Linked DNA regions of Desulforamulus hydrothermalis Lam5 = DSM 18033. The protein of the gene in region 1 binds, or shares a complex with, the protein of each later gene. Links are inferred from orthologs where the notes say so. Each region holds a gene or a part of one and is shown in the gene's direction. Other genes may lie near its edges.

The links.
Region 2: the proteins of mfd (region 1) and uvrA are in contact, whole or in part, in a crystal structure (PDB 4DFC), measured with the Escherichia coli proteins. The link is inferred for Desulforamulus hydrothermalis Lam5 = DSM 18033 from one-to-one orthologs.

The regions. Positions count from the first base shown.
Region 1 is NZ_CAOS01000011.1:166,354-170,736, forward strand. Bases 297-4,367 are described here. They hold mfd (transcription-repair coupling factor), read left to right. Parts: upstream 297-660; coding sequence 661-4,167; downstream 4,168-4,367. Other genes in these bases: DESHY_RS09030 (hypothetical protein), read left to right, coding at 297-475; DESHY_RS09040 (peptidylprolyl isomerase), read left to right, coding at 4,228-4,367. Also shown: more of DESHY_RS09030, read left to right, coding at 47-296; more of DESHY_RS09040, read left to right, coding at 4,368-4,383. UniProt on the Escherichia coli protein: Couples transcription and DNA repair by recognizing RNA polymerase (RNAP) stalled at DNA lesions. Mediates ATP-dependent release of RNAP and its truncated transcript from the DNA, and recruitment of nucleotide excision repair machinery to the damaged site.
Region 2 is NZ_CAOS01000003.1:570,870-574,504, reverse strand. Bases 187-3,509 are described here. They hold uvrA (excinuclease ABC subunit UvrA), read left to right. Parts: upstream 187-495; coding sequence 496-3,309; downstream 3,310-3,509. Other genes in these bases: uvrB (excinuclease ABC subunit UvrB), read left to right, coding at 187-347. Also shown: more of uvrB, read left to right, coding at 1-186. UniProt on the Escherichia coli protein: The UvrABC repair system catalyzes the recognition and processing of DNA lesions. UvrA is an ATPase and a DNA-binding protein. A damage recognition complex composed of 2 UvrA and 2 UvrB subunits scans DNA for abnormalities.

The DNA.
Region 1 (4,383 bases):
GCCGGCGGGCCAATAGTTGCCGCCGGTCGGCTGGCGAGGATTTTTTATGACAGATTTTAACATGTACCGAAACCTTCTGCCGGATGTTGCAACAGCCGCTGCGCTGGCCGCCGGCACAGCCTGGCTGTTTAACGGCCGGATACTGTACCATTTGGGCCATCGGGGGCTGGGTTGGGTAACCCCTCTGGTTGAAGAAGCGGCCAAAACGCTGTGGGCGGTTATACTGGAGGCGCCGATCCTGTGGACCCATATCGGGTTTGGTGTAATTGAGGCGCTGGTGGAAGTGCGGCGCCGCGGGGCCGGGGGGCTGTCGGCAGGCGGTGCGGCACTAACGGCTCACGGCCTGTTTGGTCTGGTGACTGTTCTGATCAGCAGCATTACCGGGCTGTGGCCGGCAGTGGCCCTGGCCTACCTGGCTCATGCCGCCTGGAATCTGGCAATCATTTATGCCGCCAGACGCTTGACGGAACGGTAATTACCGGATATAATTTGCCTGCCAATGGGCATATATAACGTATATAATAATGGCATGCCGCCCGGTAGGAAGAAGAGGGTCAATCTCCCGCCCCGTCCTCAACCGGGCTGACGTCATTTGCACTGCTGTTTATCTGACTTACAGTTAATCCGATATTTTCAGTACGGGTACAGACAGGAGAACACATGAAAGGATTATTGCGGCCGTTAGAGACAACAATTGAATATCAAAATCTGCTGCAGGGTTTACAAAAGGGTTTTACCCAGCAAATGGTGTTTGGTTTGGCCGGTTCCCAGCGCAGTTATTTGTTTGCCGGTTTAGCAGAGCAGCGCCGGACGGTTTTGATTGTGATGCCGGGGGAAGCCGAAGCAAATGCCCTGGTGGACGACTTAACCTCTCTGCTGCCGGACAAACCGGTGCTGTTCTTTCCGGTATGGCAGCTGTTGCCCTATCAGATATATGCCCATAGCAATGATGTGCTGGCCCAGCGGTTGCGGGTATTAAACAAACTGGCGGCCGGTCAACCGGCAGTGGTTGTTACCTCGGTGGAAGCGTTGTTAAGGCGGCTGGCACCGCCGGCTGTGCTGCGTCAAAGCAGCCTGCAGCTTGTCCTGGGACAAAGAGTGGACCCGGAGAGTTTGCATCGTCAACTGGTTGACCTGGGCTACGAGAGAGTGGATCTGGTGGAAAGCAGGGGGCAATTTTCCAGCCGGGGCGGCATAACAGATATTTTTCCCATGATTGCAGCGCATCCCGTTCGTATTGAATTCTTTGACGATGAGGTGGACTCTGTCCGCCATTTTGATGTGGCTACCCAGCGTTCGCTGGATAAATTAAAAGCCATAGACATAACCCCCTGCCGGGAACTGGTGGTAACTGCGGAAGGGTGGCAGCGTTGCCTGGATAATTATGAGCAGGAATACAAAAACCAGCTTAAAAAATTACAACGTTCCGGCTCGGTGGATGCAGTTCACCAGCTGGCGTCCCAGGGAGCCGTGCTGCTGGAGCAAATCCGCCGCCGGGTGCCCTTTGCGGGAATGGAACAACTTCTTTCTTATTTTTACCCGCAGCCGGTTACCTTGCTGGACTATTTTGTGGACACGCCGCTGGTGCTGGTGGACGATCCCCTGCGTTGCAAAGAAGTGGCAGATACCATTCTTAAAGAAAGAAACGAAACCTATATTGACCTGCTGAATAAAGGCAAGGTACTGCCCGGCCACCTTCACAGTTATTTGGAATGGCGCCAGCTGCTGGCACCGCTGGAACGGCTGCCTGGCATATACTGTTCGTTTTTGCCCCGGCACCCGCAATTTTTACGGCCGCAAAACGTCGTCAACTTCCCCGCCAAAGCCATGCACAGTTTTTTGGGGCATACAGAAGTGTTGGCGGATGAAGTGCGTCACTGGCGACGCCGCAATTATGCGGTGGTTTTGCTGGTGTCGTCCGAAGAAAGGGCGGCCAACCTGCTGAACCTGCTAAGAGATGCTAAAATCGATGCCTTCTGGGTAAAACAACTAAATAACGAAGTAAAGGAAGGCAATGTGGTCATTACAGTAGGGCAGTTGGCCGGCGGGTTTGAGTTGATATCCGCCCGCCTGGTGGTAATAACTGATGCAGAGATTTTCGGGCAGCGCAAGAAGAGCCGGAAACACCGGGCCAGACGGGACAGGCCGGAGCCCCTGGCAGACTTGAAGCCGGGCGATTATGTGGTGCATGTCAACCACGGCATCGGACGCTATCTGGGTATCATAACACTGGACATCGGAGGGCTGCAAAAAGATTACCTGCAGGTGCAGTATGCGGGTGAAGATAAGTTATATGTGCCTACCGATCAAGTGGGGATGCTGCAAAAATACCTGGGAGCGGAAGCAGACCACCCCAAACTGTCCCGCCTGGGCGGCAGCGAATGGGCAAAAGCCAAGGCCCGGGTTAAGGAAGCAGTGCGTGATATGGCCCGGGAGCTGTTGGAGCTTTATGCGGCTCGCCAAACCGTGCAGGGCTATGCTTTTTCTCCGGACACACCCTGGCAGGCGGAGTTTGAGGCACAGTTTCCCTATGAAGAAACACCTGATCAGTTAAGGGCTATCCAGGAAGTAAAAAGAGATATGGAAAAACCCCGGCCCATGGACCGCCTGCTTTGCGGTGATGTGGGCTACGGCAAAACCGAAGTGGCACTGCGGGCAGCCTTTAAGGCAGTGATGGATAATAAACAGGTGGCTGTACTGGTGCCTACCACCATCCTGGCGCAGCAGCACTACAACACTTTCCGGGAACGGTTTGCCAATTACCCGGTGCGCATTGAAATGTTGTCCCGCTTCCGGACGCCCAAAGAACAGCGGCAGGTACTGGCGGGGCTGGCCACCGGTGAAGTGGACATTGTAATTGGCACCCATCGCTTGGTACAGGATGATATATATTTTAAAGACCTTGGTTTGCTGGTGGTGGATGAAGAGCAGCGCTTCGGTGTTATGCACAAGGAAAAACTTAAACAGCTGCGCCAAAATGTAGACGTCTTAACCCTGACAGCCACTCCCATACCCCGTACGCTGCACATGTCGCTGGTGGGGGTACGGGATACCAGTGTGCTGGAGACCCCGCCGGAGGAACGCTTCCCGGTGCAAACCTATGTGCTGGAAGAAGACCCGGTGTTAATCAGGGAGGCGATCCGGCGGGAGCTTAACCGGGGCGGCCAGGTATATTTTGTACACAACCGGGTGGTTGACCTGGACCGGCTGGCCGGCTGGCTGCAGGGGCTGGTGCCCGAGGCGCGCCTGGGTGTGGCTCACGGCCAGATGAAGGAAGATGAATTGGAACAAATCATGCTGGAGTTTATGGACGGGGCTTATGATGTTCTGGTGTGCACCACCATTGTCGAAACCGGCCTGGATATTGCCAATGTCAATACCTTAATTGTTAAAGATGCCGATCATTTCGGTTTGGCTCAATTGTACCAGTTGCGGGGGCGGGTGGGACGAACCAACCGGCTGGCATATGCCTATTTTTTATTCCGGCGGGACAAGGTATTAACCGAAGTCAGTGAGCGAAGACTGTCTGCCATTCGGGAGTTTACCGAGTTTGGTTCCGGTTACAAAATAGCCATGCGGGATTTGGAAATCCGGGGTGCCGGCAATATTCTGGGAGCCCAACAGCATGGCCACATTGCTGAAGTGGGTTTTGAAATGTATTGCCGGCTGTTGGAGGAAGCCATCCAGGAGGCCCGGGGCCATAAAACGGAGCAGGTGGTGGATACCGCTGTTGAACTGCCGGTGGAAGCCTACATCCCGGATACCTATGTGCCGGACGGCAACCAGAAGGTAGAGCTTTACCGCCGCCTGGCGGCCATGCAGGAAGTATCTGAGCTGGCTGACCTGGAGGACGAACTGGTGGATCGCTACGGCGATCTGCCCGACAGCGTTCGCTGCCTGTTGCTGGTGGCTCAATTAAAGATGGCCGGCAGGCAGTTGCACATTAAGAGCATCAGCCGCCCCCAGGGTTACTACCGGCTGTTGTTTGCGCCCGATGCGCCCCTGGACGGTGAAAAGCTGGTGGCCATCAGTGAAAAGTATAAAAACAATGTAAAGTTTCATAACTCGCCGGAAGGCTTTGAAATTAAGCTGATCAGCCGTGAAAAGGGTGACCTCAGCCTTAGAAAACTGGAGCAATTATACTCTTTCCTGGGCCGCCTGAAATAACTTGCCGGCCTGTGCCGATCGTTGTATAATGGCGGTATCATGCAGAAGGGGGACATTGTGGTGAAAAACAAATTATTTTACGGGGGACTGATGCTGCTGTTCAGCCTGGTTTTGTTTGTTGCCGGCTGTGCCAACAACAAAGCCAATGTGGTAGCGGTGGTCAACGGGCAGGAAATTACCCGTCAGGAGCTGGACAAGCAGGTTAACGCAGCTGCC
Region 2 (3,635 bases), on another replicon or contig:
TGCGCCGGGCCATCAGCGAAACCGAGCGCCGCCGCCGCATCCAAACCGAATATAACGAGCGGCACGGCATCACGCCGCAAACCGTACGCAAGGCGGTGCGGGATGTCATTGAGGCCACCCGGGCGGCCGAACAGCCGGCCCCTTATCTGGCCAAGAACAAAGCGGGCAAAATGAGCAAAGCCGACATTAAAAAGATGATTGCTCAACTGGAAAAGGAAATGAAAGAATCGGCCCGGCACCTGGAGTTTGAGCGGGCGGCCCAGTTGCGGGATGCCATTATCGAGTTGCGGCTGCAGCTGCGGGGTGCCAAAGAAATTAAACCGGCACTGCCGGAGGTAGAGTATTAGGCATAGAAAACTGTCAATAATTAACATAATTATTACAAATATCGTACAAATGTTCTGGGTCCGGTTGCCTTTTTGCTTTCTTTTAAGTATATTGGTAAGTGGATTGCGGTTCCCGACAGCCATTGCTTAATTTAAAGAGGAGTTAGTCATGCAAGATAAAATTATTATTCGCGGCGCCCGTTCCCACAACTTGAAAGACATCGACGTGGTCATCCCCCGGGACAAGCTGGTGGTGATTACCGGCCTGTCCGGCTCGGGCAAATCCTCCCTGGCCTTTGACACCATTTACGCCGAAGGCCGGCGGCGCTATGTGGAATCCCTGTCTGCCTATGCCCGGCAGTTCCTGGGGCAGATGAACAAGCCGGATGTTGACTACATCGAAGGCCTGTCGCCGGCCATTTCCATTGACCAGAAAACCACCAGCCACAACCCCCGCTCCACCGTGGGCACAGTGACCGAAATTTACGATTACCTGCGGCTGCTGTTTGCCCGGGTGGGCCGGGCCCACTGCCCTAAATGCGGCCAGCCCATAGCCCGGCAAACCGTCCAGCAAATGGTGGATCAACTGATGGCGCTGCCCGAGGGCAGCAGATTGCAGCTGCTGGCCCCGGTGGTGCGGGGCAAAAAGGGCGAGCATGCCAAGGTTTTGGAGGATATCCGCCGCAACGGTTTTGTGCGGCTGCGGGTTAACGGGGAGCTTTACGAAATAGGCGAAGTGCCTGCCCTGGACAAGAAAAAGAAGCACCGCATTGATATTGTGGTGGACCGCATAATCATCCGCCCCGGCTGCGAAACCAGGCTGGCCGACTCCCTGGAAACCGCCCTCAAGCAAAGCGGCGGCCTGGCTGTGGCAGCGGTGACAGACGGCCCGGAATATATCTTCTCCGAGAACTTTGCCTGCCCAACCTGCGGCATTAACATCAGCGAAATCAGCCCCCGGCTGTTTTCCTTCAACAACCCCCACGGGGCCTGCCCGGCCTGCACCGGCCTGGGCTTTAACCACGAGTTCGACCCGGATTTAATTATCCCGGACAAGAGCAAGAGCATCCGGCAGGGGGCTGTTGAAGGCTGGCATAAAGGGCAGGTGGCGGCGGCTTACCTGGCGGGCCTGGCCGAAAAGTACCAATTCAGCCTGGATACCCCGGTGGAACAGCTTACTCAAAAGCAGCTGCAGGTTATTTTATACGGCACCGGCCAGGAAAAAGTAAAGTTTCACTACACCGACAGTTACGGCCATGTGCACCGTTATGAGGTGCCCTTTGAAGGCATTATCGGCAACCTGTCCCGCCGCTACCGGGAAACCCAATCCGAGGCCATGCGGGAAGAATTTGAAAAATATATGAGCATCAAGCCCTGCCCCGCCTGTCAGGGGGCCCGCCTGAAGCCGGAAGCCCTGGCGGTAAAAGTGGGGGACAAAAATATTGCCGAGGTGGCGGCCTTGCCGGTGGCGGAAGCCCTGCATTTTTTTAACAGCCTGCGGCTCAGCCAACGGGAACGCCTGATTGCCCGGCAGATTCTGAAAGAAATTAAGGAGCGGCTGGGTTTCCTGGTCAACGTGGGCCTGGATTATTTAACCTTAAGCCGCTCTGCCGGCACCCTGTCCGGCGGTGAAGCCCAGCGCATCCGGCTGGCCACGCAAATTGGCTCCGGCCTGACAGGAGTGCTGTATATTCTGGACGAGCCCAGCATCGGCCTGCACCAGCGGGATAATGAAAGACTGATTGCCACCCTGCAGCGGCTGCGGGATTTGGGCAACACCCTGATTGTGGTGGAACACGATGAAGACACCATCCGGGTGGCCGACCATATCATTGATATGGGGCCCGGTGCCGGCCGGCACGGCGGCCGGGTGGTGGCGGCCGGCAGGCCGGAGGATATTATGCAGGAGCCGGCCTCCCTCACCGGTCAGTACCTGAGCGGCCGCCGCAGGATTCCGGTGCCGGCCCGGCGCCGCCCGGGCAACGGGCAGAGCCTGGTTATCCAGGGGGCAGCGGCCAACAACCTGAAGGGCATCGACGTAACCATTCCCCTGGGCATGTTTGTGTGCGTTACCGGTGTATCCGGTTCCGGCAAGAGCACCCTGATAAATGAGGTTTTGTATAAAGCCTTGGCCCAGAAATTGCACCGGGCCAAAGACAAGCCCGGCGAACACCTGGGCATCCTGGGCCTGGAGCACCTGCAAAAGGTTATTGATGTCAACCAGGCGCCCATCGGCCGCACGCCCCGTTCCAACCCGGCCACCTATACCGGGGTTTTTAACGACATCCGGGAGTTGTTCGCCCAGCTGCCCGAGTCCCGGGCCCGGGGCTACCAACCCGGCCGCTTCAGCTTTAATGTGAAGGGCGGCCGCTGTGAGGCCTGCCAGGGGGACGGTATTATTAAAATTGAGATGCACTTCCTGCCGGATGTCTATGTGCCCTGCGAGGTGTGCAAGGGCCAACGTTACAACCGGGAAACCCTGGAGGTTAAATATAAAGGCAAGAGCATAGCGGATGTGCTGGATATGGAAGTGGATGAAGCGGTGGAGTTTTTTGCCAGCATACCGAAGATTCACCGCCGCCTGCAAACCCTGCAGGACGTGGGGTTGGGCTATATCCGGCTGGGCCAGCCGGCGCCCGAGCTGTCCGGCGGCGAAGCCCAGCGGGTTAAACTGGCCGGCGAGCTGAGCCGGCGCAGCAACGGCGGCACCATATATATTCTGGATGAGCCCACCACCGGCTTGCACGCCGCCGACATCCACCGGCTGCTGCAGGTACTGCACCGCCTGGTGGACAACGGCAGCACGGTGGTGGTGATTGAGCACAACCTGGATGTCATTAAAACAGCCGATTACATCATCGACCTGGGCCCGGAAGGGGGCGACAAAGGCGGCACGCTGGTGGCTGCCGGCACGCCGGAGGAAATTTGCCGGGTGCCCCAATCCTATACCGGCCGCTTCCTGCAACCGGTACTGGCGCAGTAACTGACGGGAAAGGGGGACGGTGCCAAACCGTCCCCCACAGGGCGCAGATAAAGTTGAGAAACCGTAAAAACATAAGGTGGTTTTATGATCCCCTGCCAGCGACTTGGCGAAGCACCGGTAACAGCACTGGATGAGCGCAGGAGCCCTTGGGGCGGCGCCCACAGGACGTGGGCGCCAGCCGAACCGGGCCAGGAGGGCCCGTTTGAGGCGACCCCAAGGGCGAACGGAGCGAATCTTAGTGCTGTCGGTGCGAAGACCGGAGCTAAAGGGGATTATAAACCACCGGCCAGGTTTTCTATACTCAGCGGGGACGGTCTGGCACCGTC